2 regions of the Mesorhizobium sp. M0870 genome follow, and region 1 is predicted to be linked to the other one. Evidence: predicted binding sites of a transcription regulator. Region 1 holds the regulator's gene; the other holds the start of a gene.
What was found. The regulator PhoB, encoded in region 1, activates phosphate uptake and scavenging genes when phosphate is short. The targets are predictions, from matches to a motif close to TGTCATNNANCTGTCAT.
Positions count from the first base shown of each region.

Region 1 (16,257 bases):
AGGCGGCGATCTGGAACGAGGTCAAGGACCGTTTGCAAGAACCTGGCACGGGTCTTTCCGGTGGCCAGCAGCAGCGTCTGTGCATTGCACGCGCCATCGCCGTGTCACCCGAGGTGATCCTGATGGACGAACCGTGTTCGGCGCTCGACCCGATCGCCACCGCTCGCGTCGAGGAACTGATCGACGAACTGCGTCAGAACTATACCATCGTCATCGTCACCCATTCGATGCAGCAGGCAGCGCGCGTGTCGCAGCGCACCGCGATGTTCCATCTAGGCTATCTGGTCGAGGAGGGCGCCACCGACAAGATGTTCACCACCCCCGACGACAAACGCACCCAGGACTACATCACCGGCCGGTTCGGCTGAGCTCAGGCATACGAGGGACGAAGATCATGGGTGAACATACCGTCGCATCTTTCGATGAGGATCTGGAGCAGATCAGCCAGCTGATCCGCGACATGGGCGATCTCGCCCGCTCGATGGTCAGTGGCTCGACCAGGGCTTTGCTCAATTCGGACAATGCGCTGGCGCAGCGCGTGGTTTCCGATGATGCCATCATGGATGCACGCCAGCGCGAGCTGGACGATCGCGCCATCACGCTGATCGCCAAGCGCCAGCCAATGGCCAACGATCTGCGTGCGGTGGTCGGTTCGATCCGCATGGCCGGCGACCTTGAGCGCATCGGCGACCTTGCCAAGAACATCGCCAAGCGCGTCGGCACTGTCGGGCTGAGTGTCACGCCGCACGACCTTTCGCATTCGATCGACGCGATGGCGCAACTGGTGCTGATCCAGGTGCAGGGGGTCGTCGACGAGTACGCCGCCGCCGACCCGGCAGCGCTTGCCACGCTCAGAAACAATGACGAACGCATCGACGTCAAATACACCTCGGTGTTCCGCGAGCTGCTGACCTACATGATGGAAGATCCCCGCAACATCACGGCGTGCACGCACCTGTTGTTCTGCGCCAAGAACCTCGAGCGGATCGGCGACCACGTGACCAACATCGCCGAAAATGCCTACTATGTTTTGACCGGCACGCAGCTGCCAGCCAATCGTCCGAAGCAGGACGAGACGGCAATGTCCGCGCCAGCGGCATAACAGGGGTGACCAGCCGATGATCGCACCACGCATCATGGTGGTGGAGGATGAGGAGCCGCTAGGCGTGCTGCTCCGCTACAATCTTGAATCCGAAGGTTACCAGGTCGAGGTGGTGACGCGCGGTGACGAGGCCGAAATCCGGCTGCAGGAGAACGTTCCCGACCTTCTCGTGCTCGACTGGATGGTGCCGGCGGTTTCCGGCATCGAACTCTGCCGGCGCCTGCGAATGCGCCCAGAGACCGAGCGGCTGCCGATCATCATGCTGACCGCGCGAGGCGAGGAAAGCGACCGCGTGCGCGGCCTGTCGACCGGCGCCGACGACTATCTGGTCAAGCCGTTCTCGACGCCGGAGTTCATGGCCAGGGTCAAGGCGCTGCTGCGCCGGGCCAAGCCGGAAGTGCTGTCCAGCGTGCTAAAGGTCGGCGACATCGTGCTCGATCGCGAGTCGCACCGGGTCTATCGCAAGAAGAGCGAGATCCGGCTCGGGCCGACCGAATTCCGCCTGCTCGAATTCATGATGCGCCACCCCGGCCGCGTGTTCTCGCGCAGCCAGCTGCTCGACAATGTCTGGGGCGAGACGATTTACATCGACGAACGCACTGTCGACGTGCACGTCGGCCGGCTGCGCAAGGCGGTCAACAACGGCCGCATGCCTGATGTCATCCGCACCATCCGTGGGGCGGGTTACGCGATCAGGGAAGACTAGGTGGCTGTTCCGTCCCGATAGATCGTGACCGGGAAAACTCGATTAGCACGTGGTCGCCAACAGCCGCGAAGAGTGGAATGTTGCACTCGTCTCATCGATGGGGAGCGAGCACGTGACGCTTTGGCCCAAATGCGGTCATTCGAAACCTGATGAGGATGACCGCTCTTGGCGGTACGTCGCCATCTTGCCCGCAGACTCCGACCAGAAAGCCATGCAAGAATAAATTTGAGTTAACTTAGATATACGTTCGTTAAACGACGTGTGTTCTGCATAAATATACGATTTTACTAAATTGCTTCAATTTACATTGAGCCATCACCTCCTTATTCATTATCCGCCTTCCGATTATTGCGGTCTCGGATCGAATGACGATTCCGTGGAACGATCTCGTTCCTTGCAGCGTTGCTTTGGGAGCGGTCGCCGGACCTTTGACCAGGTCGGACACCATGAGGAAGGATTTCTGATGAGCACGGTCTTAAACGCCAAAGGCATCCCTCTTGCCTACACCGGCGCTTCCACTCATTGGTTCTCGGCCACCGGGTCTGGACCGGAACTGCATGGCACCTCCGGCAACGACTCCTTCTGGGGAGACACCGGCGTCACTGTCACGATCCACGGAGGCGCCGGCGACGACTACTATCATCTCTATTCCACCAACAACAAGGTGGTCGAGGATCCTGGGGCAGGGATCGACACGATCGACACATGGATGAGCTACAAGCTCCCTGACAATTTCGAGAACCTCGTCGTTACCGGCACCAACCGATTTGCGTTCGGAAATGCGTTGGACAACATCATCAAGGGCGGGTCAGGTCACCAGACGCTGGATGGCGGCAAGGGAAATGATGTCCTGATCGGCGGCGATGGCGCCGATACTTTCGCCATCTCCAAAGGTAATGGAAGCGATCTTATCTTCGATTTCGGTGCGACCGATGCGCTCCGCCTTAACGGCTACGATTTCACTTCGTTCGATGCCGTCCGTTCACAGATGGTCCAAGTGGAATCGAACGTGATGCTGAACCTCGGATCCGACGAAATCCTGGTGTTCAAGAATACGACCATCGACAAGCTGCAGCCCACCCAGTTCGAACTTCCGATAGACAAGTCCGCAATGACGCTGTCCTTCTCCGACGATTTCAACACGCTGAGCCTTCGGGACGGGCAGGACGGCACCTGGAATTCCAATTTCTGGTGGGGAGCGCCGAACGGCAGCACGTTGAGCAGCAATGGTGAGTTGCAGTGGTATATCGACGCCAATTATGGCCCGACGAGTTCGGTCCATCCGTTCAGCGTTGAGAACGGCGTCCTCACCATCACCGCCGCGCAGGCGCCGGAGGACATCAAGCCTCTGATCAACAACTACGAATACAGCTCGGGGATCCTGACGACCCACGACACCTTCTCGCAAACCTACGGCTATTTCGAAATGCGGGCGGATCTTCCTGAAACAGCCGGAGCCTGGCCGGCGTTCTGGCTGCTTCCGGAGGACGGATCGTGGCCGCCGGAGCTGGACGTTGTCGAAACGCGCGGCCAGGACCCGAACACGCTCTACATGACGGCGCATTCCAATGAGACGGGAGCGCACACGAAGGTTTCGTCAACGGTGAACGTTGCGGATACCGACGGTTTCCACACCTATGGCCTGCTCTGGACGAAGGATGAGCTTGTCTGGACCTACGATGGTGTAAAGGTCGCTCAAGCAGCGACGCCGGCCGACATGCACGATCCCATGTATATGCTGGCCAATCTCGCGGTGGGCGGCATTGCCGGCCAGCCTCCTGACCATCTGGCTACGCCAGCGGAGATGAAGATCGACTACATCCGCGCCTATACGCTGGACGACCTGCAGCACCACCCCTTGGACATCGCCGGCGACCATTCGGTCTAAGCGACGCCCTTATGTTGGGGCCATGAGCCGTTAGGAGCGCGGGAATGATTGCACGGTCTGATCTGCGGGCAGTCTTGAGGCGCGCCATCGCCGATGTCGGTGTTTTTTCGTTCCTCATCAACATCCTGCTATTGGTGATCCCCCTTTATCTGTTGCAGGTCTATGACCGCGTCCTGCCTTCCTCCAGCGTCGAGACGCTTCTTTACCTCTCTGCTATCGCGGTTCTCGCACTCGCCTTTCTCGGTCTCCTCGATGCGGTCCGCTCCGTTTACACGCAGCGCGTTGCAGCCATTGTCGACAACAGACTGGGCGCGAGGACATTCGCCGTCTCGCTGGAGGCTAAGTACGCCGGGGGAGCAGCCCTGCCTCCACTGCGCGACCTTGCCTCGGTATGCGCCTTCATCAGGTCACGTGGCGCGGCGGTCTTGTTCGACCTGCCGTTTGCTCCGTTCTTCCTCGCCCTGCTGTACCTCATCCATCCTTTGCTGTTCTGGCTTACGCTGGCGGGATCTGGTCTGTTGCTTGCGCTGGTCGTGGCAAATCAGTTTGCCATCGGCAAGAATGATGCCTTGTCGGCGGAACGCTCGGCTGTTGCCAGCCTGTCGGAGCAGGCCTTTGCCCGGAATGCAGAGACGCTGCGCGCCATGGGCATGATCCAAAACGCCGCGCGAGTGTGGGGAAGGCACGTGGCGGAGGCGCTAGTCCTGCATGACCGTTCGTCGATGGCCAACGCGATTTTCAGTGGAACGTCGCGAGCCGTACGCATGATGCTTCAGCTAGCAATACTGGGTGTCGGAGCATGGCTCGTGCTGCAAGGGAAGATGACGGCCGGCATGATCTTCGCGTCTTCCCTGGTGTCGTCCCGTGCGCTGCAGCCGCTCGACCAACTGATCGGGTCATGGCGGCAGATCGTCGACGCCAGACGATCGTGGAAGCGTTTGGACAAGGCGTTTTCCGCCCATCCGGCGCATGCGCAAAAACTGACCTTGCCGGACCCGTCCGGCGAAATTGTCGTGCAGGGCCTCATCTTTGTCGCGCCGAACGCCACACCCGGCACCGAACCCATCATCAAGAGACTGAACTTCCGCATCGGCGCAGGCGAAGCGGTGGCGATAATAGGTCCGAGCGGAGCCGGCAAGTCCACCCTGGCAAGATTACTTGTCGGTGCGATTCAGGCAACCAGCGGCTGCGTCAGGATTGATGGCGCCGATCTCAGAACCTGGGACGAGAAGCAGCTTGGCCGGCATATCGGATATCTCGCTCAGGAGGTGGAGCTCTTTCCCGGATCGATCGCGGAAAATGTCGCCCGCTTTGAACCCGATGCGAATGACGCCTCTATCGTCGAGGCAGCAAAGAATGCCCGGGCGCATGAGCTGATACTGGAGCAGCGAGACGGCTATCAGACCAGAATAGGTTCGTCGGACAGAACACTGTCGGGCGGCGAACGCCAAAGGATCGGGCTGGCGCGCGCTTTTTACGGCAATCCGCATGTTCTCGTTCTGGATGAGCCCAGTACCCATCTCGACGGCAGCGGCGAAGCCGCGCTCGAAGAAGTGCTTGCCGCCGCGAAAGCGGCGGGCGTTACGACAATCGTGATAACGCACCGCCCTTCGGTCGCCGCAGCCTGCGACCGCGTGATGCTTCTACGCAGCGGAGTGATCGAAGCCTTCGGTCCAAGCGGCGACGTGATGCGGCAGCCAATCGCCGGCATCGGCCTTGCCCCACAGCGCAGCATGGCGGTGACAGGGTCTTTTGCAACGACGAACCGCGGCACCCCTCATAGTGTCCGCTTTGGATCGTAGAAGATGACAGCACAGAGCCTCGTCCGGGAAGGCACAGCACGCACCGACATTCGCCGGGTGGCATTCGCCGGATACGCGGCAATGGCGATATTGATGGGTTGCTTTGGCTATTGGGCGGTCAGTGCACCGTTGTCCGGCGCGGTCATCACGCAAGGCACAATCTCGGCGACAGGCGGGAACATCCTCATCCAGCATCCCGAGGGCGGCATCATCCAAGAGTTGCTCGTCCATGAGGGTGATCGGGTGCAACAGGCCCAGGAACTGATCCTGCTGGATCGAACAGCCGCGCAAGCCGAACTCAACCGGCTGACGAGACAGTCGATCGCGTTGAAGGCCAGCGCCTCGCGGCTGGAGGCGGAACGCGACGGGTTGGATCGGCTTGCGCCAATCACAGAGGCTGCGCCGGCACCGTTCCAACACAATTTCGAGGTCCTGGTTCAAGAACAGCAGAAGGAATTCAACGCCAGGCTCGCCCGATTTCGATCGGAACAATCGATCCTCAGGCAACGGGTTGCCATGCATCGCCAGTCTGTTGTCGGATTGCAGGCCCAGAAACAGGCCATTGAGCAACAGGCCGAAGTCGTGAAGAAAGAACTCGGCATCAAGACCAGCCTTTTGGACAAGGGCCTCACCAATCGCACTGAATATTCACAGCTTTTGCGTAGCGAGGCCGATCTCGTCGGGCAGGCAGGGGCGCTGGAGGCAAATCTTGCATCGGCCAACACCCAGATCGTCGAAGCCCAGGAGCAGATAGAGCGCCTGACCACGCAACGCGTGGAGGAAGCCCTGACGAAACTCGACGAGGTACGTTCTTCGCTGGCTGACATTGACGAACAGATGCGGGCATCCGAGGCAGTGCTGCGGCGGACGACGATCAAGGCGCCGGCGGCGGGCATCGTGGTATCGTCCACCTACAATTCCAAGGGCAGCGTGATTGCCCCCGGCGAGAAGATCATGGAGATTCTGCCTACGGCATCGGGCTTGATCGTCGATGCACGGCTGCCGCCGAAAGACATTGACCAGGTTCGTGTCGGCCAGCCGGCAAGACTGCGACTATCAGCGTTGAACATGCGGCTCACCCCTGAGATTTCAGCCATGGTGACACAGGTTTCCGCAGATCGGCTTATCGATCAGGCTACGCATGAACCCTATTTCCGCGCCAAGCTGAAGATTGCCGCCAACTTGCCGCCCGGCGTGAAAGCGGAGCAGCTTTACCCTGGAATGCCGGTAGAAGCGTTCATCAGCACCGGCGAACGGACTTTCTTCGAGTATCTCGTACGGCCGATGCGCGATTCCTTCGCGCGCGCTTTCAAGGAGCGGTAGATGTTGCGGACCGCGCAATTTTGACCCTGGTCCTCACGCCACGCTCTTTCCGGCGCTCCCTCTCGCCTGCACGCCCGGCGCAAAAATCTCTTGATCGACGAAGATCAGTGCCCGCATGGCGCAGCCTTCGCGGATCAGTGGCAGTTCGTTCGGCTCGGTGTCGAAGGAAATCGATTTTGAGTGCTGGCCACCGGCGGTCTGGGCAATCGCCTCGCGCAGTGCCGGCTCTATCAGGTCGAAGGCGGCCGCGCTGACGCCGACCATGGCAACGGGCGCCGGATCGATCAGCGCGAACAGGCTGCCGAGGCCGTAGCCGAGCGCTTCGCCAGCCTTGCGATAGGCTTCCCGTTCGGGTCCGTCACCTTCGCGGGCCGCGGCAGCCAGGGCGCGCATGTCGGCGTCGCTGACATCGGCGACGGGTTCTGCATCCTCGCCCATCTGCCTGGCGTTGCGCCAGATGGCGTAATTGCCCGCATAGGCTTCGACGCAGCCGCGCCGTCCGCAGCGGCAGAGCGCGCCGTTCGGCCGATGGATCATGTGGCCGAATTCGCCGCCCGAGGAATGGGTGCCGGTGAACAATTCGCCCTTCAGCACCAGGCCCATGCCGATGCCGTGCGACAAAAGGATAGCGATGAAATCGTCGCGGTAACGATCGGGGTCGCGCCACCGCAGCGCCACCGCCATCATGTTGCAGTCGTTCTCCATTATGGCGGGGATGCCGAACGCGTCTTCGAATATGTCAGCGAAGGCGATATCGGTGTGCGGCGTGATCGGCGACCACAGCATGGCGCGGGCACGGGTGTCGGTAATGCCCTGGATCGCCAGCGCGATGCGGGCGATGCTGCGCACGTCCAGGTCGGGATCTGCCAGGCGGCGCCGCACGATTGCCGTGCATTCACCGATCAGCGACTCGCGCGACATCGTCAGCGTGTCCAGCCGGCGCTGTTCCTCGGATACTACCTGGCCGGCATAGTCGATGACGGCGACGGAGAGGAAGTTCAGCGACAGCACCACGGTCATTACCGCGGCCGCTTCCGGATTGAGGCTGAGGCCGACCTGCGGCCGGCCGCGTTTGAGCGAGCCGGCCTCGCTCGGCTTGCTTTCGGTCAGGATGCCTTCGACGATCAAGTCGGAGGAAATCGCCGAGATGGTCGAATGGCTGAGGCTTGTGGTCGCGGCGATTTCGGTGCGGGACGGTTGTCCGGCCTGGCGCACGGCCGCAATTACCATCGCCCGGTTGCGGCGACGCAGATCGTCGTGGCGGATTCCGACCGACATGTTCTTTCACGTCCTCCCGGTCGCCGCGGTTCTTCCTGCCCTGGAACGCTGTCGGTGACGCAGGTAAATACTGGCAGAAGCTGCACGCCCTGTCATTTATTTATTCCGAGACTCGAAAAAAACTCGAAATGACATCAAAATCCATCAGAATCGATGTTGACAGCGTTCGGACGTTGGCCCAGTGTTTTTTCGAGGCTCGAAAAAATAGGGCTTCTGTGCCGGCCCTCGGGTCAGTTTGGTCGCGCCATACGCGGCGCAGGGAGGATAATATGAAAAGATTCACAGCCGCCATCCTGGCGGGTGCCGCCATGTCGCTGACGCTCGCGTCTGTCGCGCAGGCGAAGGACAAGGTCGTCGGCGTTTCGTGGTCCAATTTCCAGGAAGAGCGTTGGAAGACCGACGAGGCCGCCATGAAGACGGCGATCGAGGCCGCCGGCGACAAGTACATCTCCGCCGATGCGCAGTCCAATCCCGGCAAGCAGCTCACCGATGTCGAAAGCCTGATTTCGCAGGGCGCCAATTCGCTGATCATCCTGGCGCAGGACGCCTCGGCCATCGGCCCTGCGGTGCAGAAGGCGCTGGACGAAGGCATTCCGGTCGTCGGCTATGACCGGTTGATCGAAAACAAGGACGTCTTCTATCTGACCTTCGACAACAAGGAAGTCGGCCGCATGCAGGCCCGCGAAGTGTTCAAGGTCAAGCCGGAAGGCAACTACGTCTTCATCAAGGGCTCCGGTGCCGATCCCAATGCCGACTTCCTGTTCTCGGGCTCGATGGAAGTGCTCAAGGAAGCCATCGACAGCGGCAAGATCAAGAATGTCGGCGAAGCCTACACGGATGGCTGGCTGCCCGCCAACGCCCAGAAGAACATGGAACAGTTCCTGACCGCCAACGACAACAAGGTCGACGCGGTGGTCGCGGCCAATGACGGCACCGCCGGTGGCGTCGTCGCGGCGCTGACGGCGCAAGGCCTTGCCGGCACAGTGCCGGTCTCGGGTCAGGACGGCGACCACGCCGCGCTGAACCGTATCGCGCTCGGCACGCAGACCGTTTCGGTATGGAAGGACGCGCGTGAGCTCGGCAAGACCGCCGCCGAGATCGCTTCGCAGCTCGCAGACGGCAAGAAGACCGGCGACATTGCCGGCGCCAAGGACTTCACGACGCCGGGCGGCAACACCGTCAAGTCGCTGTTCCTGACCCCGATTGCCATCACCAAGGACAATCTCAACCTCGTCATCGACGCTGGCTGGATCAAGAAGGAAGAAGTCTGCACGGGCGTCGCTGCCGGCACCGTCGCGGCCTGCAACTAAAAGCTGGCTTGTGCCTGCATTCTCAACGCCGCGGCCCAAAAGCCGCGGCGTTTTCTCAAAAACTTTTGTGTTTCCGCATCATGCGGATAGCTTCTAGGCTGGGCTCCGGCATGCGCGTCAGACGGCCAGTCGGTGGGAGGAAATCATGACCGATACGACGTCCAACCCACAGGCCGATACGGCGCGCGCGTCGGAACTCGGGGCCGTCGCCCGGTTCCTGAAGGCGACCGAGATCGACACCCGCATGCTCGGCATGATCGGTGCGCTGCTGGTCATCTGGATTGGGCTGCATGTCATTTCCAGCCTGCGCCTGGGCGTCAACCCGCTCGATTTCGACAGCCGCACCTTTCTCACGCCGCGCAATCTGTGGAACCTGTCGGTGCAGACATCCGCGGTTGCCATCATGGCCTGCGGCATGGTGCTGGTCATCGTCATGCGCAACATCGACCTGTCGGTCGGTTCCGCCGAGGGCCTGATCGGCATGGTAATGGGATTTGCTCAGGTTCATTTCCTGGTGCGCTTTGTCGGGCTCGAACTCGGCAATCCGTGGATCTGGGTCCTGGCGCTGGTCATCGGCCTGGCGCTTGGCCTGTTGATCGGCGCCTTTCAAGGCTTCGTCATCGCCTATCTCGAAGTGCCCGCCTTTATCGTGACGCTGGGTGGCCTGCTGGTCTGGCGCGGTGCGGCCTGGTGGGTCACGTCAGGCCAGACCGTGGCGCCGCTCGACGCCACCTTTCAGCTGATGGGCGGCGGGCCGGCGGGATCGATCGGCGCGACCTGGAGCTGGGTCGTCGGGATCGTCGCCTGCCTCGCCGTGGTGTTTGGGCTGTTCAACGGCCGGGTGCAGCGCAAGCGTTTCCGGTTTCCGCTACGTCCGATCTGGGCCGAGACGCTGCTCGGAGTCGTCACCTGCGGCGCCATCATGGGCGCGGTCTGGCTCGCCAATTCCTATCCCTGGCCGATCGGCATCGTGAACAGATATGCGGCCGCCAACAACATCACCCTTCCCGAAGGCGGCCTGTTCATCGCCCACGGTATCGCCATACCGGTGCTGATGGCGGTCGCCGTCGGGCTGGTCATGACCTTCATCACCAACCGCACCCGCTTCGGCCGCTATGTCTTTGCCATCGGCGGCAATCCCGAGGCGGCCAATCTCGCCGGCATCAACACGCGCTGGATCACCATGAAGGTGTTCATGATCATGGGCGTGCTGGCCACGATCGCCGCGGCAATCTCCTCGGCCCGGCAGAATTCGGCCACCAACGTGCTTGGAACGCTCGACGAACTGCTGGTCATTGCAGCCGCCGTAATCGGCGGCACGTCGCTTGCCGGCGGATCGGGAACGATCATCGGCGCCATGCTGGGCGCGCTGCTGATGCAGTCGCTGCAGTCCGGCATGGTGCTGCTCGGCGTCGACTCGCCGCTGCAGAGCATCGTCGTCGGGGCCGTACTGGTCATCGCCGTGTGGCTCGACACCGTCTATCGCAAGCGCGTCTAGGAGGGCATGCCATGATTGACAAGACTGCTCCTGCAGCCACCGCGCTGATCGACATGAGGAACATCTCGATCGCGTTTGGCGGCATCCGCGCCGTCGACGACGCCTCGATCGATCTTTTCCCCGGCGAGGTCGTGGCGCTGCTCGGCCATAATGGCGCCGGCAAGTCGACATTGATCAAGATCCTGTCCGGCGCCTACAAGCGCGATTCGGGCCAGATCTTCGTCAACGGCGAGGAGGCATCGATCTCCAATCCACGCGACGCCAAGAAATATGGCATCGAGACGATCTACCAGACGCTGGCGTTGGCCGACAATGTCGATGCCGCCGCCAATCTGTTCCTCGGCCGCGAGCTGATGACCGCCTGGGGCACGCTCGACGACGTTGCCATGGAGGCCGAGGCGCGCAAGGTGATGGGTCGGCTCAATCCCCGGTTCCAGCGCTTCAAGGAGCCGGTGATCAAGCTGTCGGGCGGCCAGCGGCAATCGGTGGCGATCGCGCGTGCGATCCTGTTCAACGCCCGCATCCTGATCATGGACGAGCCGACGGCGGCGCTTGGTCCGCAGGAAACGGCGCAGGTCGGCGAACTGGTCAAGCAGCTCAAGTCCGACGGCATCGGCATCTTCCTGATCAGCCACGACATCCACGATGTGTTCGAGCTTGCCGACCGGGTCTGCGTCATGAAGAACGGCCAGGTCGTCGGCACCGCCCGCACCACCGATGTCACCCAGGACGAGGTGCTGGGGATGATCATTCTGGGCAAATGCCCGCCGGGCGCCATTCCCGGACCGGGCGCGCTGAAGATAGCGGCCTGAGATCGAGCCAGATCGCGGTTGCCGGACACGTGATATGCCAGCCGTAAGGATGGCTTGGCCTTGGCATTGTGTTGGCACGGCGACTTGCCCATAAAGGTCCGACATTGCTCAGGGACCGCACGATCCGTTGAAGAAGCTTTTTCCGATCATCGCCTTTATCGCCGTCGCGCTGATCAGCATGGTGATGGCAGGTTTTGCCTATTTCGCCACGCAGGAAGCCGCGCGCATCAAGTTCGAGGCGACTGCCGACGATGCGCTCAACCGGATCGAGAGCCGCATCGACCTGCATCTGTCGCTGCTGCGCTCAACGCAGGCCCTGTTCGACGCCCGCAATGGCGATATTTCTCGCAATGAGTTCAAGGCGTTCTTCAACGCGCTCGATGTCGACAAGAATTTCGCCGGCTTGCGCGGTATCGGCTTCCTCAGGCTGGCAAAGGCGGGCGACGAGGCGACGGTCGAACGCGATATGCTGCACGATTATGGCGACAGTCATCCAATCTATCCGGATACCACTCAACCCTGGCGCACCCCTATCGTGCTGTTCGAACCGCTGGATCCATCCAATCAAGCCGGCATCGGCTATGACATGTTCAGCGAACCGGCGCGGCGTGTGGCGATCGAAAAGGCGATGTCCGACGACCAGCAGCACGCCAGCGGGCTGGTGCAATTGGGCCAGGACACGGGCGCCGCGCAGACGTTCACCGGCTTCTTCGTTTTCGTGCGGCTCAATGTCGAAACCGCTCCCGACGTCATCAATGCTTCGAGATCCTCGACGGCCGGTTTTCTGTATGCGGCCTTTCGGGCTCGCGATCTGTTCCAGACCGCGCTCAGCCGGTCGCCGTTGCTGCCGGTCAACACCGAAATCTATGATGGCGATGGTGCCGTGAACGGCGATAATCTGCTGTTCCGGTCGGAGACGCCGCCGGCGTCGACTTTCGGCGACAGGCTGCTGGTCACCCGAAAGATCATCGTCGCCGGACGGCCGTGGACTGTCCTGTTCCGGCCGACAAGCGCCTTCTCGCAGCCGTCGTCGCGCGCCATTCCGGTGATGCTGGGGCTGTTCGGCCTGCTGTTGGCGGGCGCCATCGCGCTGGTGGCGCGCTATCAGGAGCGGGCCTATGAGGCAGCGTCGCGATTGCACGAAACGACGGAAAAGAGCCTGATCGAAAAAGACCTGATGCTGCAGGAGATGAAGCATCGCATCAAGAATTCGATTACCAGGGTGCTGGCTATCGCGCGCCAGACGGCGTCGCGGGCTACCGACGTCAACGAGTTTTCCGCATCCTTCTCGGCCAGGCTGCAGGCGATGGCGGCGTCCCAGGATATGCTGACGCGCTCGCGCTGGCAGAAGGCCGATCTTGGCGATCTCCTGCGCATCGAGCTGGGTCAGGTGTTCGGCAAGGAGCTACCCGATGAGCTGTTGTCGGGACCACAGGTGCTGCTCGACGAAACCACGACGCAAGCGCTCGGCCTGACCTTCCACGAACTGGCGACGAATGCGCTGAAATACGGCGAAGCCGGCAATTCCGTCGGCGCGCTGAAAGTGGACTGGTCGGTCGAAGGGCGCGGGCGCGACAGGACGCTGGCTCTCAATTGGCGCGAAAACGGGCAGACGAAACTCGAAGCGCCAGCCAAGACCGGATTCGGCACCAAGCTGATCGATCTCAACGTGACGCGCGAACTGCGCGGTACGATTAAACGCGATTACCAGGCCAATGGGCTGAACGTGGAAATCAAAATTCCACTCGCCAACTGAGCGCGACCTTCACCCGAAAAGGATCAAGCGTCCAGACATGAAAAATCCGAAGGCCAGCGGACCGGCCTCCGGATCGACGTTTCGATGATCGCCGAATTAGTTGCAGCGAGCCGTGTAGATCCGGCCGCGATGATCGCGATATTGGCAATAGCCGTTGCGCAGATTGCGCACCAGCAGGCCGGAACCGGCACCAACGGCCGCGCCGATCAGCGCACCCTTGCCGCCGCCGACCAAGCCGCCGACACCGGCGCCGATCAAGCCGCCGCCAACCACGTCCTGCTCGGTCGAGGTGCAGCCGCTGACGGCAACCACCGCAACCAGTGCAATAATCATCTTCCGCATAGAGTCACTCCTCACTTTTTGTCCTCACTTGGTAAAGCTCCAGCTGCCATTTAGCATGAAATGACGGCCTTTGCTGCTGCAATCTATTGTTGGTGAAGATAGTCTTTTTCTGGGCGTGCCGCGTTCGACGCCATTACGAGGCTGGAAATTGCCAAAGACGCGTCAAGCGTACCATCGGCGCGCACATTCCAGACGATCTTATCATAGTCGTCTTCAAGCGCCGGATCGACGGCAAGGCATTTGGCGACGATGTTGTCAGCCTGCCCTTGCACGTCGCCCAAGGCGAACGGGCGTTCGGCCACGCATTGCTCGGCGCTCGCGAAAACGCTTCTGGGCACCTGGAGTTCACGGCAGTCGGCCATCGTGTTCGAGCAACCGATGACCAGCAGCAATGCAGCGATATGTTCCATGGCGGGAAGTCCTCTCGCCATAGTAACGGTCTACATTCGCCAAAGTTCCTGGCTCGCTGGGCCGGGCAGGGAAGTAAGAGGGCGACAATCGATTCTGTCACCGGCCGAAACGAGCTGGCCTCAGACCAATTGGTACAGGGCGACCACCGCGATCACGGCCAGCAGGCCCAGCGCGACAAGGCGCAAGGCCCCATTGGGAACAGGGGCCAGCGGTGGCGCGGATGCCTCGGAGTCCTCAAACTCGCCCATGGAAATCCGGGCGGCCTGCTCCAGTCTGTTCATGTCGGCAACCGTCAAGGCATTCCTCCCGCACCATGCTGCAATCCTGCTGCGGAAATGTTCGGTGATGCAACAAGTTCCAGCGGTATCTGGGAAAAACAGCATCTGCTTTTATGGTGAACAGCTGGTTAAGGAAGCTCGGGTCGCTCAATCCGTCTCGAAATTGCCGTGCGGAACGACAAGGCGGTACTCGAGACGGCCAGCCGCGATTTCGAGCGTCGCCGTTCCGTTCAGCGATGTCGGCACGACCCGTTCGAGTGCGACGCTGCCGAAGCGCTTCTCGCTACGCCTAACATCACTGGCTCCGATTGCCTCGGCCCATGTCAGGGACAGGGAGGTTCCCGTGTCGGCGGCGGTCAGGTTAGCTGTAACATCGACGAATCCATCGGGCCGCGACAGGGCGCCATAGCTCACCGAATTGACGGCGAGTTCATGCATCGCAAGGCCGATATGCAGGGCAGCGTTGGGATTGAGATAGGGGTTTGCCCCCTGAAATCTCAGGCTGCGAACCGGATCGCCGCCGTAGCGGCCCACCTGGCCCGATACGAGTTCGCGAAGTGCTGCACCCCGCCAGTTGGAAGAGGTCACGAGATCCTGGGACGAAGCCAGCGATTGCAGCCGGCCGCGAAAGCGTGTCAGGAAATCGCCGATGCTGTCGGAGTAGCGACCGGTCTGGGTGGCTATGCTCTGGATGATCGCCAGCAGGTTTTTGGAGCGATGGCTTACCTCCCGCAACAGCGTCGTCAGGGTCTGCTCGCGGCGCTTTTGCTCGGTCGTCTCGACCATTGTGGTGACGACGCCTTGCACCGTGCCGCCGTCGCCGTGGTCGGCATCGATCCAGACCTCAAACCAGCGGCTGCCATCCTCGACGGGAACGCTGATCTCGAGACGTTGGGGGTTGCCGGATGCAATGACGTCGCGCTTGGCCGCGCCGATGCGGTCGGCCTGCGCCTCCGGCAGAATACCGATGCTGTCGGTGGTGTCCGAAACCCAGGGCGCACGCATGTTGCGCGCCCATACGGTTTTCATCTCGCGATCCTGGTAGAGAACGGAAATGCCGGCATTGTGCAACGCGTGAAGAAGGGCGCGGCCGAGCTGCATGCCGCTTTCGGCAGGATGGAGGGCGATGACTTCATCGCTTTGCACGTCGTCCTTCCTGTTTCCGGTCCTGGAACCCATCGGCCAAACTGTCCACCCAATTCAGGCTGAACGGCTCACCGGTGAATGGGTTCCAAACAGGTTTCCCGAACCCGCCGCCAAAAAACGGTCCGCCGGACGGCGTCCTTTAGGACACCGCCCGGCGGTGGCTGGAAACCGTTTGAGGGGTGCGGCTTCCAGTGTTCGGCCGTTCGTTGTTATGAAGCCCGTTTGAACAGGCCCGCAAGAAGCGAAATGACCAGGAAAGCGAGGAAGATGAAAAACAATATCTGCGCTATGCCGGCAGATGTACCGGCGATGCCGCCGAAACCAAGCGCGCCGGCGATGATCGCAACGACGAGAAATACGAGCGCCCAGTAAAGCATGATGCATCTCCTTCGAATGGTGCGATAAAAACGTGGGTGGCTGCGGTTTGTTCCCACCCTTTGCCGAAAAAGACCGAGCTTGCAAATCGTTCAAGCAGGAAGCGCGCAGGAATTTCACCGTCGCCGCCCGCGTGCATCAGGCGGCACGATTACCACTTCCCCAATTCACGACTATGCGGCGGCTTTCGCCTGGCGGTCAAAGAACAGTGCCTGGCTGATCAGCGCCTT
Region 1 is NZ_JAMYOI010000020.1:65,262-81,518, reverse strand. Features, by position in the region: gene pstB (phosphate ABC transporter ATP-binding protein PstB) at 1-368, shown strand, start outside; gene phoU (phosphate signaling complex protein PhoU) at 395-1,102, shown strand; gene phoB (phosphate regulon transcriptional regulator PhoB) at 1,119-1,808, shown strand; gene eglC (endo-1,3-1,4-beta-glycanase EglC) at 2,272-3,696, shown strand; gene NKH97_RS22670 (type I secretion system permease/ATPase) at 3,741-5,498, shown strand; gene NKH97_RS22665 (HlyD family type I secretion periplasmic adaptor subunit) at 5,502-6,821, shown strand; gene NKH97_RS22660 (ROK family protein) at 6,855-8,099, opposite strand; gene xylF (D-xylose ABC transporter substrate-binding protein) at 8,369-9,409, shown strand; gene NKH97_RS22650 (sugar ABC transporter permease) at 9,555-10,907, shown strand; gene NKH97_RS22645 (ATP-binding cassette domain-containing protein) at 10,919-11,719, shown strand; gene NKH97_RS22640 (CHASE domain-containing protein) at 11,847-13,475, shown strand; gene NKH97_RS22635 (YMGG-like glycine zipper-containing protein) at 13,572-13,817, opposite strand; gene NKH97_RS22630 (hypothetical protein) at 13,901-14,227, opposite strand; gene NKH97_RS22625 (hypothetical protein) at 14,348-14,524, opposite strand; gene NKH97_RS22620 (sensor histidine kinase) at 14,654-15,685, opposite strand; gene NKH97_RS22615 (DUF1328 domain-containing protein) at 15,862-16,029, opposite strand; gene NKH97_RS22610 (response regulator) at 16,201-16,257, opposite strand, start outside.

Region 2 (16,257 bases), on a different contig from region 1:
GACCAGGCGGCGGGCGATCTCGTCCGGATCGCTGGTCGGGCTAACCGTGACATTGGATAGGACGGGAACCACCGGCGAATTCTTTGTCACGCCGGCCAGGGCTTCCCGCATGACGTCGGCCGCGGGCGCCATCAGCGCGGAGTGGAAAGGCGCGGAAACCTGCAGCATCAGCGCTCGCTTGGCGCCCTTTTCCGTGCACAGTTTCGCCGCCAGTTCGACCGCAGCCTTGGTTCCGGAAATAACCAGCTGACCGCCGCCATTGTCGTTGGCGATCTGACAGACCGACCCTTTGGATGCCTCGGTGCAGGCTGCTTCGACATCGGCCTGTTCCAATCCGATGATCGCCGCCATGGCGCCCTCGCCGGCCGGCACCGCCGCCTGCATGGCATTGCCGCGTATGCGCAGCAACCGGGCGGCATCGGCAACCGAAACGAAGCCAGCAGCGGCCAACGCCGAATATTCGCCCAGCGAATGACCGGCGACATAGGTGACCTTGCCTTTCAGCGAGAAGCCGCGCGATTCCAGCGCCCGGACCACGGCCAGGGACACCGCCATCAGTGCCGGCTGCGCGTTTGCGGTCAGCGTCAACGCCTCTTCCGGCCCTTCCCAGATCAGCTTCGACAAGTTCTCACCAAGTGCGTCGTCGACTTCCTGGAAGACCCTGCGCGCTTCGGGGAAGGCGTCGGCGAGATCCTTGCCCATGCCGACCGCCTGGCTGCCTTGTCCGGGAAAGGTGAATGCGACGGCCATGCGAGGGCTCCCAAGGGCTGGTTTTGCTTGCCTGAAGACGGGTTTTTCTTGCCTGTGAGGCATGGCGGGGCGCCAAGTCAAGCCCGGTTCGACCCTGCCCGACGGCCGCCTCATCCGCCGAGTGCCTGTTCCGAAAGGCTTTTTGGCGATCACTCCTGATGAAAACCGCTCACGATTCGTTTGCTGGCTCTTCTTATTTTGGCCACAGGCGCTAGCTTTGCGTGACAATTCCATGACAATCGAGTGACGTGTTTGTCGCTGGGTGGGGAAGTTTAAGTGGCAAAGAGTTACAAACGCGCCGGCAAGCCCGCGCCACAGTTCCTGGAAGACGACCCCTCCACCGGCTATCTGCCGGGCAGGAGATGGCCGGTCGTGCGCTATGGGCTTGTCAGCCTGGCGATCGCGGCCGTCCTGGTGTTTGCGATCGAACTGATCGTGCGCGGCGATTTTGCTGGCACCGTCTCCTTCTTCCTGCAGCCGCTGAAGCCCGGCTGGACCACCATCGTCGTCTTCGCGCTGATCCTGATCGGCCTCGATGCGGTGCTCGGCCGCAGCCATCAGAGCCTGATGATCGTCGCGCCGCTGACGCTATCCCTTGCCTTCGTCGGCCACCAGAAGTCGCATTATCTCGGCGATCCGCTCTATCCCACCGATTTCCTCTATGCCCGCCAGATCTTCGCGCTGCTGCCGCTTTTGGTGCGCGACCGGCCGATGACCGCGCTCGCCATGGTCGTCGGCATCGTCGCCGGCCTGTCACTGCTCGTCTACGGCTGGCGGCTGTGGCGCCGCAAGGTTCCCGCGCTCAGCCGCAAGGGCCGCCTTGCCCGGCTGACGCTGGCCGTGCCGCTGCTCGCCTTCTTCGTTTCGATCATGGACTACGCCACCTTCTCCTGGACCAGGGACCGGCTGCAGATCATCCCGATCATGTGGGACCAGAAGGAAAACTATGCCTCCAACGGTTTTGCGCTGGCCTTCGCCCTCAATGTGCCGATGGCGCATGTCTCGGCGCCGCCAGGCTATACCGACAAAGCGATCGCGGCGATCGGCAGACCTGATGTAACCGCCTCGGTGCCGGCCGAGAAGCCCGACATCATCATCGTCATGAGCGAATCCTTCTGGGATCCGACCAAGCTGCCCGGCGTCACCATCACGCCCGATCCGATCCCCAACGTGCGGGCGCTGCGCTCGGGCTCGATGTTCTCGCCGGAATTCGGCGGCATGACCGCCAACATCGAGTTCGAGGCCCTGACCGGCTTTTCCAACGCCTTCCTGCCGGCCGGCAGCATCCCCTATCAGCAATATGTGCGCACGCCGACGCCTTCGCTGGCAACCTTCCTCAAGAGCCAGGGTTACCGGGCGCGCGCCATCCATCCCGGCACCAACTGGTTCTGGAACCGTGGCGCGGTCTACGCCGATTTCGGCTTCAACGACTTCAAGTCGGAAGAGACGCTGCCGCCCATGCAAAAGCGCGGGCCGCTGGCATCGGACGCGGCGATGACCGACGAGATCATCAGCGAGGCCGACGCCAGCGACGAGCCAGTGTTCTTCTTTGCCGTCAGCCTGCAAAACCACGGTCCTTACGAGCCGAACCGCTATTACAATCCGACGCATACGGTGAAGGCGCCGATCAGCCAATGGGCGCGCGAATCGCTGCTTAGCTATGCCGAGGGTTCAGCCGATGCGGATCGCGGCCTTGAACGCCTGGTCGAATGGGCGAAGAAACGCTCCCGTCCCACCGTGATCGCCTTCTTCGGCGATCATCTGCCGCCGCTGGGGCCGGTCTACGTCGAAACCGGCTTCCTCAAGGACAATGTCGCGCCGCGCAAGGAAGCGTCGCCCGAGGCCGCCCTCGAACACCACGAGACGCCGCTGGTCATCTGGTCGAACCGCACCGGACCGGCTGAGCACATGGGTGCCGTCAGCCCAGCCTTCCTGCCCTATCATATCCTGAAAACGGCCGGGATCAGCCATCCCTACTACACCGGCTTCCTGGGCGAGATGAGCGAACGCTACCGTGTCGTCGACCGCAATCTTCTGCTGACGCCGGCTGGCGAAGCCACGCCCGATTGGGCGCGACAAAAGGAGATCGATCCGGCGATCCGCGATTTCCGCCTGCTGCAGTACGATATGATGTTCGGCAAACGCCACGCGGCACCCGACTTCTTCCCCGAAACGGTCGACAAGATTGTCGCCGCCCATACGAGTTGAGACCGCCTTTAGTTCGTCAATTGCAGCTTTGAGAACTTGTTGGCAATCTGCTGGAAGACGTCCGGCAATTTGGTCGGATCGTTGACTGCATAATAGCCGCTCGGATCAGAGGCGCAGGCGCTGTAAAGCGCACGGTTGGCTGCGGTGTCGGACTGCAGCACCATGGTGTAGATCTGCACGCCCTGGTCCTTCAATTGGGTGCAGACGCTTTTGGTCCAGCCATCGACGTTGCGTGCCGCCGTCGTCTGGTTATCCGATCCGAAACGACCGCCGGCCAGATAGCCATATGATGTGTAGTCAGACTTCGTCGGCTGTTGGCTGGCGCCATAGACGACGTTCTCACCGTCGGTGAGCAACAGCACGATCTTGCTGATGCCGGGCGTCTTCCACGGCGCTCCATCGGTGTAGGGCGCGGCGGGCGACAGCACCCGCATACCCCATGACAGGCCCTCGGAGACATTGGTGCCCGAACCGTTCCACTCGGTCATCTGACTGGCTGCCTTGCGCAGCTTGTCGAAATCGTCGGTCAGGGCGACCACCGGGGTCGGACACGCACGGTTCGGGCCGATAGTGATGGGAGAGCCGGTCTCGGTGATGAGTTCCTTGGCGGGCGCAACATATTTGGCGATCTTTTCCCTGGCAGCCCTGTCATCGGGTGACAAAAGGTCGATGAGGTTGCCGAGCAGGTTGCTGAGATCGATGCCCAGAATGTTGATGCCCGACTGGGCAAGCCTGGTTTTGTCGCTGACATCGTTGAGGTAGGAGTTGTTGTAGTATTTGTCCGAATTGCCATAGGCGCCAGACGGCTTTTGGGCGTCTTCGGGATCGTCCGGCGCAAAGTACGGCACGAACAGCGTGTCGGGCTTGGCCGTGTCGGGTGGCGTGTCGGAGATATTGTAAGCGCCTGGCCGCGCCTCGACACAACCCTTCCATCCGGTGCCATTCCATCCGGCATCGGTCCATCCGGTCTTCTTGAGCTGTTTGAAAAGCGCCATGTGGTTCGGTCGCTTGCCGTCGATGACGGGAAAATTGACGCCGTTGGTCGAGGACTTGCCGTCCATGTCGATCCAGGACGGATCGAAGCCGTCGCCATTGACGTTGACAGCGGTTACGAAAGGAACCAGCGAGGCGCGGATCTTGCGCGTCGGCGATTTCGCCGCTTCGAGCGTGTCGAGCAACGATTTTGTCGCCGTCCTCAACGCCGTCATGCGCGCGCCGGCCATCGAGCCGGTGTTGTCCAGCACCAGCACGACTTCGAGCTGGTTGTTCGATTCGACCGCCGAGGCATCGACGACGATGCGCTTGCTGTCGCCGAACAGGAAGGCGAAGTTGAGATTGACGTCCGCCGAGGCAACCGCCTTTGTCTTGACGAAGTTGACGCCCTTGTCGACAGTCAACGTCGCCTGCGCATTGCCGAGCTCGCCATGACCGACGATGTTGGCTTGGAAATAGCGGTTGAAAGCGTCATTGCGGGTGATGTCGAGATCGCCAAGGTGCGAGGAAGCAAGGTTTGCCGAATCGAGAGCGTTCTGCAAATTGCTCTTGGCCCGCATAAGGGTCGAGACATCGGTTGCGAAAGCGACTGCTGTCAGGATGACCGGCAAACCCAGTGCCAGCACAAGCGTGAAATTGCCGCTCTTCGAGCGCCAGAATTTGTCGAGAAGCATCCTTACCCCCGGAAATGCTTGCCGCTTTTGTGCGGTCGTCCGGGCTTTTGCGCCTTCCATGATGAATCGACCGTTGACGGCTGGGCTTCAACTCCACACAACCTTCTAGTGTGGTTAAGACGTGGTTCCCGGAAACCACAACTTCCGCCGTTGCTGCTCCCCGATCGTCACGTGGGACACACGGGAATGCCGCTTGCCCTTGCTTTACGGTCGGATTGCTATATAGACGCCCGCAATCTGCCGGTCCTTGCTGGGGGCTGAACGGAGGGCCGGAGGTTTTTTAGAACCTTCGTGTGAAGCCGGAAGTGCTTCCGCCTCCCGTGTCTCCGCTCTCGACCGTCTCGTTATGCTCCTTTCTTCCCCCTGCCCCTTCGAGGGTTTGCGGGTCAGAGAAGTTGCAGAGGCTTTTGCCGCCGGGAACCGGGAGAGAAACGAAGAAAGGCATAAGACATAATGGCTCTTTACGAACATGTGTTTCTTGCCCGGCAGGACCTCTCGCAGCAGCAGGTCGATGCTCTTGTCGAACAGTACAAGGGTGTCATCTCCGCGAATGGCGGGTCCGTCGGCCGGGTCGAGAATTGGGGACTGAAGTCCCTCACCTACCGGGTCAACAAGAACCGGAAGGCTTACTACACGCTGATGGACCTGAATTGCCCAGCGGCCGCGCTCAACGAGATGGAGCGCCAGATGGGCCTGTCCGAAGACGTGCTGCGCTTCCTGACCATCAAGGTCGAGGCGCATGAGGAAGGCCCGTCGGCCATGATGCAGAAGCGCGAAGAGCGCTCGGAACGCGGCGGCTTCGGCGACCGCGACCGTGGCGATCGTGGCCCGCGCTCGTTCGGCGACCGTGATCGCGGCGACCGTGGCGATCGTCCGCCGCGCTCGTTCGGCGACGCCGGTGCCGATCGTGGTCCGCGCCGTCCGCGCGAAGGCTTTGAAGGGGGTGCAGAATAATGGTCGACATCAATCAGATCCCGACCCGGCGCCCGTTCCATCGCCGCCGCAAGACCTGCCCGTTCTCAGGCGCCAACGCGCCCAAGATCGACTACAAGGACGTGCGTCTCCTGCAGCGCTACATTTCCGAGCGCGGCAAGATCGTGCCGTCGCGCATCACCGCCGTCAGCCAGAAGAAGCAGCGCGAACTCGCCAAGGCAATCAAGCGCGCCCGCTTCCTCGGCCTGCTGCCCTACGTGGTTCGCTAATAGCGTCAATGCGGGCGGCTCGCCGCCCGCTCCTCTCCCACGGCGACGGGCGCCGCAGGGTTGGACATCAAATCCCGGGTTGAGGTCAAAAACCTCTAACTGCCGCGACAGGCAGGACAGCGACACCAGCGCCCCCGGGCGCTCAAGCTTCCTGACCTGTTCCAGAGACATTCGGCGTCGATCTCATCGATTGATTGGCGCCCAACCGAAGGAACAAAACCATGGACGTCATTCTTCTCGAACGCGTTTCCCGCCTCGGCCAGATGGGCGACACCGTCAAGGTCAAGGACGGCTTTGCCCGTAACTTCCTGCTGCCGCAGGGCAAGGCGCTGCGCGCCAACGAAGCCAACAAGAAGAAGTTCGAAGGCCAGCGCGCCCAACTCGAAGCCCGTAACCTCGAGCGCAAGTCGGAAGCGGCCCAGATCGCCGAAAAGCTCGACGGCAAGAGCTTCATCGCCGTCCGCTCCGCCGGCGAAACCGGGCAGCTTTACGGTTCCGTTTCGACCCGCGACATCGCCGATCTGCTGACGGCGGAAGGTTTCTCGATCAACCGCAACCAGATCCTGCTCAACCAGCCGATCAAGACCATCGGTGTCACCAATGTGGCGATCGCGCTGCATCCGGAAGTCGAGGTCACCGTCACGCTCAACATCGCCCGCACGGCCGACGAAGCCGAGCGCCAGGCCAAGGGCGAGACACTGACCACTGCCGAAGCCATCTATGGCGACGACATCAACGACAACGCCCGGCCGGAGAACTTCTTCGATCCGAACACCGAGTTCGAGGGCGGCGAAGACAACGCCTGATCACACTTCGCAAGACGATTGGAGCCATGGGCTGATCACGACTTAAAGCCAAGCTCCGATCACTTTGCCGTCATCCAGCCATGCTGGACCAATGCCCGGGTCTCTCGCCCGGGCATTTTTGTGCCAAATGGAACTTTTCGAACCCCTATATATTGTTGCAGACTATGGCGTAGCGCGTCCTTTGGCCGCGCAAAGCACGCTGTGCAACTTTGGTTCGGCGCAAGACCCCCGGCGAAATCGATACCGATTTTCGCGGTCACGCGCCAAGGCAGCCTGTCTGGCCGAGAGGGGACATTTGGTCATGAATATTCTGTTGAAGCGCGTTCTCGACCGCCTGGTGCGCACCGGCAATCTCAAGGTGACCGGCCCCAAGGGCTCGGCTGTGATTTTCGGCGACGGCAGCGGCGAACCGGTGCACATGCATATCAAGACGGCGCATGCCGAGCGCGCCATCACCTTCGATCCGATGCTGGCAGTGCCAGAGTCCTACATGGACGGCGAACTCGACATCCTCGAAGGCGGCGTGCTGGGCGTGATGCGCATCGCCTTCCAGAATATGGGCAGCGGCGGCATCGACGCCACCTGGTCGAAGGCCATCGAAGGGCTGCGCCACGCCTTCCGCCGCCTGCAGCAGATCAACACCGCCTCGCGCTCGCGCCGCAACGTGCAGCGCCACTACGATTTGTCGGGCGACCTCTACCGGCTCTTCCTTGACCAGGACATGCAGTATTCCTGCGCCTATTTCGAGCAGCCGGACATGACGCTGGACGAAGCGCAGGCCGCCAAGAAGCGCCACATCGCCGCCAAGCTCCGGCTGAAAGCCGGCCAGACGGTGCTCGACATCGGCTCCGGCTGGGGCGGGCTTGGCCTCTACCTCGCCAAAGCGTTCGACGTCGACGTGCAGGGCGTGACGCTGTCGACCGAGCAGCATGGCGTCGCCACCGACCGGGCGCACGCGCAAGGGCTGGAAAGCCGCGTGCATTTCGAGCTCAAGGACTACCGCGAACTCAACGAGCGTTTCGATCGCATCGTCTCGGTCGGCATGTTCGAGCATGTCGGCGTCAACCACTACCGTACGTTCTTCGACAAGAGCGCGACGCTGCTCAAGCCCGATGGCGTGATGCTGTTGCACACGATCGGTCGTTCCGGCGTGCCGTGGGCGACCAGCGCATTCATCCGCAAATACATCTTCCCGGGCGGCTATATCCCTTCGCTCTCGGAAGTCATGCCGGCGATCGAAAAGTCGGGCCTGGTCGTCACCGACGTCGAGATCCTGCGGCTCCACTATGCCGATACGCTGAAGCACTGGGGCGAGCGCTTCGCTGCCAACCGCGACAAGGCCAAGGCGATCTATGACGAGCGCTTCTGCCGCATGTGGGAATTCTATCTGGCGGCCTCGGAAGCCGCCTTCCGCTGGCAGGACCTGGTCATCTTCCAGATCCAGATCACCAAGAAGAACGATACGCTGCCGATGTCGCGCGACTACATGGCCAAATGCGAAAAGGCGCTCGAGATGCGCGATATGGGGCATCGTGAAACGGCTCCCGTCAAAAAGAGTCCGACCGCCAAGCCGGCTCGTCGCCGCAAGGTTGCGGACCAGGAATAGCATTGCCGCTTGCCATTGCCGGCGCCTGCACTGAAAAAGGTCCCGTGACCGTCGCGGGACCTTTTTCATGACCTACGTCCTCTATGCCGCCGCCGCTCTGGCCGAGATCGCCGGCTGCTTTTCGTTCTGGGCCTGGTGGCGGCTGGATAAGTCGCCGCTTTGGCTTCTTCCCGGCCTCGGCTCGCTTGCCCTGTTCGGCCTCCTGCTGGCGCTGGTCGACACGTCAGCCGCCGGTCGCGCCTACGCCGCCTATGGCGGCATCTACATTGCGGCATCGCTTGGCTGGCTGTGGCTGGTGGAGGACGTGCGCCCCGACCGCTGGGATTTTGCCGGCGCGGCGCTCTGCATTGCCGGCGCTTCCGTGATCCTTCTCGTCCCGCGGGGCGCGTGAGATGGAGTTGCCGGCATCCCTTCGCCAAGGTGTCGAGCGCTTGCTCGAAAACGTTCCGCTGGCTGTACTCAAACAAGCGGCAAAAACGCTGTCCGACCGTTATCGTGCCGAATTGCGCGACGGCCGTCTGCACATGGCCGAGGATCTGGCGGTGAAAGCCTATCTGGCGACGCGGCTGCCGGCGACCTATGCCGCGATCCGCACCAGTCTCGATGCGCTGAGCGATGCCAAGCCCGCCTTCCAACCCAAGAGCCTGCTCGATGTCGGCGCAGGTCCTGGTACTGCGCTTTGGGCCACGACTGAGCTGTGGCCCGATCTCGAACAGGCTGTGTTGTTCGAAGCCAGTGCGGCGGTACGCAAGGTCGGCGAGACACTTGCCGCCGGTGCGATTGCCGCCCAGACGAGGTGGCTGGCGGGTGATGCCACCATCGACCTTGCCGACCTCAAGTCGGCCGATCTGGTCACTTGCGCCTATGTGCTCGATGAAATCGCTCCCGCATCACTGCCGAAGCTCATCGACCGCCTCTGGCAACTCACCGCCGACACGCTGCTTGTGGTCGAGCCGGGCACCCCTGCCGGCTGGCAGCGCATCCTTGCCGTGCGCCGGCAGTTGATCGAGGCGGGCGCGCATGTGCTAGCGCCTTGCGCGCATCAGGCGCCCTGCCCGCTGATCCAGCCCGACTGGTGCCATTTTTCCCGCCGCGTCGCCCGCTCGCGCCTGCATCGGCTGGCCAAGGATGCCGACGTGCCGTGGGAAGACGAGAAGTTCATCTATGTCGCGGCTTCCCGAGAACGGCCCACTTCGCACCAGGCGCGGGTTCTTGCGCCGCCGAAATCCGGCTCCGGCAAGGTTCTGCTCAAGCTTTGCCAGGACGACGGTACCGCCGCCGAGCGCTTGTTCACCAAGCGCGACGGCGCCGACTTCAAGCTCGCCCGGCGGCTGGACTGGGGCGACAGGCTGGGTTCCGAATAGGCGGCAGTGGCGTTTCGAACCGCTCCGAAGAAAAATTCGGAGCGATGTCGAATCCAGGCCGTGCCGTTCGACCATTGGCGTTCTCGGATCTTTCGAGACGCCAAGAGTGTCAAACGCCATCAGCCAACAGGAGAGACGCAATGAGCTATATCGCAGGATTTGTCGCCGCGGTGCCCGCCGCCAACAAGGAAGCCTATCGCAAGCATGTCGCCAAGGCGGCATCGGTGCTGAAGGAGTTCGGCACCACCCGGATGGTCGAGGGATGGGGCGACGACGTGCCCGGCGGCAAGATCACCGACTTCAAGGGAGCCGTGAAGGCAAAGCCGGATGAGGTCATCACCTTTTCGTGGCACGAATACGCGGACAAGGCGGCGGCGGACGCTGCCTATCAGACGATGATGAGCGACCCGCGCATGGCGGAGATCGGCGCGTCCATGCCCTTTGACGGCAAGCGCATGATCATCGGCGGTTTCACGCCGTTCATCGACCTGAACACGACCGGCAAGACCGGCTATATCGATGGCTCGCTGGTGCCGGTGCCGGCCGCCAACAAGCAAGCCTACCTTGCCGTGGCGGCGAAGCAGGCCGCGGTGATCAAGGAACATGGCGCAACCCGCGTCGTCGAGGCGTGGGGCGACGATGTTCCCGACGGCGAGATCACCGATTACCGCAGCGCCGTGAAAGCGACGGGCGATGAGGTTGTCGTCTATGCCTGGGTCGAATGGCCGTCGAAGCAGGTGCGTGACGACGCCTGGAAGAAGGTGATTGCCGATCCGCGCATGTATGCCGACACCATGCCCTACGACAACCAGCGCCGGGTCCACGGCGGCTTCGCACCGATCCTCGACGCCTGATCCCAAGAACCCTAGACAATCCTGGAAAAGGAAACCCACCATGCGTTATGCCTGTCTCATCTACTACCACCCCAAGACGCTGTTCGGCGGCAGCCCGCAAGCCAACGCCGTGCTGGCCGAATGCGCCGGATATGACGAGGTGCTCAGGGCCAGCGGCCACTTCGTAACCGCCGAGGCCCTGGTGTTGCCGGAAGAGGCGATGACCGTGCAGGTCCGCGACGGCAAGATGTCTTCGGTCGACGGCCCGTTCATGGAGACCAAGGAAATCCTGGGCGGCATCATCGTCATCGAAGCCCGTGATCTCAATGAAGCGGTGCGGGTGGCGAGCGGCCATCCGCTGGCAACGATCGGCTTTATCGAAGTCCGTCCGGTCGTCGACTTCAGCCAGCCGCCGCCGGTCCTGTGAGCACCGCCGGCCCGCGCGACGCCCTGGAGGCGGCCTACCGCACCGAGGCGCGGCGCGTGCTGGCGACCTTGATCCGCCTGCTCGGCGGTTTCGACGCGGCGGAGGAGGCCTTGCATGAGGCCTTCACTGCTGCCGCCGAACAATGGCCGCGCCAGGGTGTGCCGGCCAATCCCTATTCCTGGCTGGTCTCGGCCGGCCGCTTCAGGACCATCGACCGCTGGCGCCGGGAAGCGCGGCTGGCCGGGGCTCTGCCCGAGCTCACGGCTCTGGCCGAGCCGACACCGGAGCCGGCCATGCCGGAAGACATCCAGGACGATGAATTGCGGCTCATCTTCGTCTGCTGCCATCCGGCGCTGGCGCCGGATGCACGCATCGCCCTGACCCTGCGCGAAGTGGGTGGTTTGACCACCGAAGAGACCGCCCGCGCCTATCTGACGCCGGCACCGACCATTGCGCAACGCATCGTGCGGGCCAAGGCGAAGATCCGCGACGAGGCCATCCCTTACGAAGTGCCGGACCGCGACGACCTGCCGGCGCGTCTCGAGAGTGCGCTGCAGGTGATCTACCTGATCTTCAATGAGGGTTACGCGGCAACCGAGGGGCCGAACCTGACGCGGGCCGATCTGTGCGCCGAGGCGATCCGGCTCGGCCGGCTGATGGTCGAACTGCTCGACCAGCCGGAGGCGCAAGGGCTGCTGGCCCTGATGCTGCTGCACGAGGCGCGGCGCGCGACGCGGGTCGACGCCAGCGGCGACCTTGTCCTGCTAGAGGATCAGGACCGCACGCTGTGGGACCGTTCGCTGATCGCCGAGGCCGACGGCCTGATCGGTCGGGCGATCGCCTCGCGCCGCATCGGACCTTACATCCTGCAGGCGGCCATTGCTTCCGTCCACGCCGAGGCGGCAGGCACGGCGGAGACCGACTGGGTACAAATCGTCGCGCTTTACGATGTGCTCGGCCGCGTCGACCCCTCGCCGGTCGTGGCACTCAACCGCGCCGCGGCCATAGGCATGCGCGACGGCCCGCAGGCCGGACTGGCGGCAATCGAGGCGGCCATGGGACAAGGCGGGCTGGACGGCTACCATCTGGCGCACGCGGCGCGAGCAGAAATGCAGCGCAGGCTTGGCTTGACCGAAGCGGCAAGGACCTCCTACCGGCGGGCGATCGAGTTGACCCGGCAACCGGCGGAACGCCGGTTCATCGAGGGGCGACTCGGTCAGCTTTGAGCGGGATGGCTGCACAGGGCACCATTCTTGTTTTCCCGTTTTGTTCTCCCTGTAGATGCGCTACAATCGTTCTTTCGATTCGAGTCAATTGTGATTCTTTCCACCGAAAAAACTCGGCTGTGAATCGCGGGTATCAAAGCTGATTGGACAGGCACTGGTGCAGATAAGTCAGCATGGACTTGTCACGTTCTGATATCGAGAAGCCGGGATCGAAATCGGGGACATCATGGCAGAAGCAGCGCGAAAATTCGGCGTCGCGGAAACACCGCTTTATCGTGAAGCGCCAAACAACATCGAGGCCGAGCAGGCGCTGCTCGGCGCGATCCTGGTCAACAACGATGCCTTCTACCGCGTCTCGGACTTCCTCAAGGCCAGCCATTTCTACGAGCCGCTGCACCGCAAGATCTTTGAGGTGGCGTCCGAGTTCATCCGCATGGGCAAGGTCGCGACGCCGATAACGCTAAAAACCTTCCTGCCGGCCGACGAGAAAGTCGGCGACATGACGATGGCGCAATATGTCGTGCGGCTGGCGGTGGAGGCCGTTACCGTCGTCAACGCCACCGACTATGGCCGCGCCATCTATGACCTTGCGACGCGCCGCGCGCTGATCACCGTCGGCGAGGACATGGTCAACATCGCCTATGACGCGCCGGTCGACATGGCGCCCGGCGAACAGATCGAGGACGCCGAACGCCGCCTGTTCGAGCTGGCCGAAAACGGCCGCTACGATGGCGGCTTCGAGAGTTTTTCCGATGCGTTGAAGAACGCCGTCGACATGGCCAGTGCGGCTTACATGCGCGACGGTCACCTATCCGGCATTGCCACCGGCCTGCGCGATCTCGACCACCGCATGGGCGGCCTGCAGCCATCCGATTTGATCATCATCGCCGGCCGCCCAGGCATGGGCAAGACGTCGCTGGCCACCAACATCGCCTACAACATCGCGGCCGCCTATGAGCCTGCCCAGCAGGCCGACGGTTCGGTCAAGGCGGCCAATGGCGGCGTCGTCGGCTTCTTCTCGCTCGAAATGTCGTCGGAGCAGCTGGCCACCCGCATCATCTCCGAGCAGACCGAGATACCATCTTCGAAAATCCGGCGCGGCGATTTGACGGAAGCCGATTTCGGCAAGCTTGTCGCCTACACGCAGGAGAACCACAAGCGCCCGCTCTACATCGACCAGACGGGTGGTATCTCGATCGCCCAGCTCGCGGCGCGCGCCCGCCGCCTCAAGCGGCAGCGCGGGCTGGACCTGATGGTCATCGACTATATCCAGCTGATGCAGGGTTCGTCCGCCAAGGCGTCGCAGAACCGCGTCCAGGAAATCACCGAGATCACCACCGGACTGAAGGCACTCGGCAAAGAGTTGGGCGTGCCGATCATCGCCCTCTCACAGCTCTCGCGTCAGGTCGAAAGCCGCGACGACAAGCATCCGCAGCTGTCCGATCTGCGCGAATCGGGCTCGATCGAGCAGGACGCCGACGTCGTGCTGTTCGTGTACCGCGAGGAATATTACATCAAGAACAAGGAACCGGAGAAAGGCACGCCCGAGCACCTCGCCTGGGAAACGAAGATGATCGAGGTCCAGGGCAAGGCCGAAGTGATCATCGCCAAGCAGCGCCATGGCCCGACCGGCACCGTCAGCCTTGCCTTCCAGGGCGAGTTCACCCGCTTCTCCGACCTCGCCGAGGAGCATCATCTGCCGGAAAGGTTCGAGTAGCTTTTTGACCTACCGTCGCGCTCTGTCACACCCCCCTCTGTCCTGCCGGACATCTCCCCCGCAAGGGGGGAGATTGGATGTCGTTACCGATTTCGCCAATCGCCGACGTGGCAGAGATGGTGCTGTAGTCAAAACTGCCAATCTCCCCCCTTGCGGGGGAGATGTCCGGCAGGACAGAGGGGGGTGTGAAGGAACGCCCCGCTTTCCCAATTTTCAGCCTGCGGCGACGTAATGGCAAAGTCACGCGTCCAATTCATCTGCCAGAGTTGCGGATCGGTGCATCAGCGCTGGGCCGGCAAATGCGATGCCTGTGGCGAGTGGAACACGCTGGTCGAGGAAGGCACGTCCGGCGGCATCGGCTCGGGACCAGCCAACACGCGCAATGCCCGCAAGGGCCGCGCGGTGGTGCTGACCACGCTGTCCGGCGATATCGAGGACGCGCCGCGCATCATCTCGGGCATTGGCGAACTCGACCGCGCCACCGGCGGCGGTTTCGTGCGCGGCTCGGCGTTGCTGGTCGGCGGCGACCCCGGCATCGGCAAGTCGACGCTGCTCACCCAGGCGGCCGCGGCGCTGGCATCAAAAGGCCATCGCATCGTCTATGTTTCCGGCGAAGAGGCGGTCGCGCAGATCAGGCTGCGGGCGCAGCGGCTTGGCGTCGCCTCTTCTCCGGTGGAACTTGCCGCCGAGACCAATGTCGAGGACATCCTGGCGACGATCGCCGACGGCAAGCGGCCTGATCTCGTCATCCTGGATTCGATCCAGACGCTGTGGACCGACCTTGCCGATTCGGCGCCTGGGACCGTCACACAGGTGCGCGCCGCCGCCCAGGCGATGATCCGTTATGCGAAATCCACAGGGGCGGCGATCGTGCTGGTCGGCCATGTCACCAAGGAAGGCCAGATCGCCGGGCCGCGCGTCGTCGAGCACATGGTCGACGCCGTGCTCTACTTCGAAGGCGAAGGCGGCCATCACTATCGCATCCTGCGCACGGTGAAGAACCGTTTTGGACCGACCGACGAGATTGGCGTCTTCGAAATGTCGGACAAGGGCCTGCGCGAGGTCGCCAATCCGTCCGAGCTTTTCCTTGGCGAACGCCATGCCAAATCGCCGGGGGCGGCGGTTTTCGCCGGCATGGAGGGGACAAGGCCGGTGCTGGTCGAGATCCAGGCACTGGTCGCACCCTCCTCGCTCGGCACGCCGCGCCGCGCCGTCGTCGGCTGGGACGGCGCCCGGCTGTCGATGATCCTGGCGGTTCTCGAAGCCCATTGCGGCGTGCGCTTCGGCACTCACGATGTCTATCTCAATGTCGCCGGAGGCTACCGGATTTCGGAGCCCGCGGCCGATCTGGCAGTGGCGGCCGCCCTGGTTTCCTCGCTCACCGGTCTTGCCCTTCCCGCCGATTGCGTCTATTTCGGCGAAATCAGCCTTTCGGGCGCCGTGAGGCCGGTTGCGCATGCGCAACAGCGCCTCAAGGAAGCCGAAAAGCTGGGTTTTGGAAGCGCGGTTCTGCCCTCGGGCAGCGGGGAACTGGCCGGGGGGATCGGGGCCGGTTCTTTCCAGCCGACCGAGCTTGCCGACCTCGTGGCACGCATAGCCGGCTCACGCCGAAGCCGCGTGGACGAAGAAGATTAGAGCATCGGACCCAGAACCCGATGCTCCGCGCTATAATGCGGCTCATGGAGTGGGGCGAAAGACATGCCGATTACGCTGCTTGACGGAATTCTCGTCGGCTTCACTCTGGTCTCGGCGATGCTCGCCATGGTTCGCGGCTTCTCGCGCGAAGTCCTGTCCGTCGTCTCCTGGGCAGCGGCGGCAGCGGCGGCGTTCTTCTTCTACAAGCCGGTTGTGCCTTACCTCGCGCCCTACATCGAGAATGAAAAGGTCGCCATGGCGGCGGCCGCCGGCGTGGTTTTCATCATCGCGTTGATCGTCGTCTCGGTCATCACCATGAAGCTAGCCGACTGGATCATCGATTCCAGGATCGGCGCACTCGATCGTACGCTCGGTTTCCTTTACGGCGCCGCGCGCGGCATCCTGGTCGTTGCCGTCGCCCTGCTGTTCTTCAACTGGCTGGCCGGTGCCAAGGCACCAGCCTGGGTCACGGAGGCCAAGTCGCGGCCGCTGCTCGAACAGATCGGCGCCAAGCTCGAAAGCCTGCTGCCCGAGGATCCGGAAAACGCGATCCTCAAGAAGCTCAATCCGAATCAGCCGGCCGCCGAGACACCAGCTGCTCCGGACGCACCGGCGGCGGATGCTCCGGCGGGCGGCGACGATGCCAACACGCCGGCGCCTGACGACAATGACGCAACACCACCGGCCAACAACGCTCCGGCACCGACGGCACCGGCAAACTGACGCCGAAAACGACGTCAGGATCTGACGATGGTGTGAACGACCGCACGGCCCGCGTTGCTTTCGGCGCGAACCCGCATTATATGGCGATTTTAG
Region 2 is NZ_JAMYOI010000016.1:23,775-40,031, reverse strand. Features, by position in the region: gene fabD (ACP S-malonyltransferase) at 1-750, opposite strand, end outside; gene NKH97_RS19865 (LTA synthase family protein) at 1,027-2,958, shown strand; gene NKH97_RS19860 (pilus assembly protein TadG-related protein) at 2,967-4,625, opposite strand; gene rpsF (30S ribosomal protein S6) at 5,079-5,579, shown strand; gene rpsR (30S ribosomal protein S18) at 5,579-5,827, shown strand; gene rplI (50S ribosomal protein L9) at 6,049-6,633, shown strand; gene NKH97_RS19840 (cyclopropane fatty acid synthase) at 6,935-8,239, shown strand; gene NKH97_RS19835 (YnfA family protein) at 8,307-8,630, shown strand; gene NKH97_RS19830 (small ribosomal subunit Rsm22 family protein) at 8,632-9,603, shown strand; gene NKH97_RS19825 (DUF1428 domain-containing protein) at 9,744-10,457, shown strand; gene NKH97_RS19820 (YciI family protein) at 10,498-10,863, shown strand; gene NKH97_RS19815 (RNA polymerase sigma factor) at 10,860-12,089, shown strand; gene NKH97_RS19810 (replicative DNA helicase) at 12,316-13,806, shown strand; gene radA (DNA repair protein RadA) at 14,038-15,441, shown strand; gene NKH97_RS19800 (CvpA family protein) at 15,505-16,164, shown strand.
Region 2: a site for PhoB is predicted at 972-988, ahead of NKH97_RS19865 (LTA synthase family protein). Genes of this name have one in related genera too.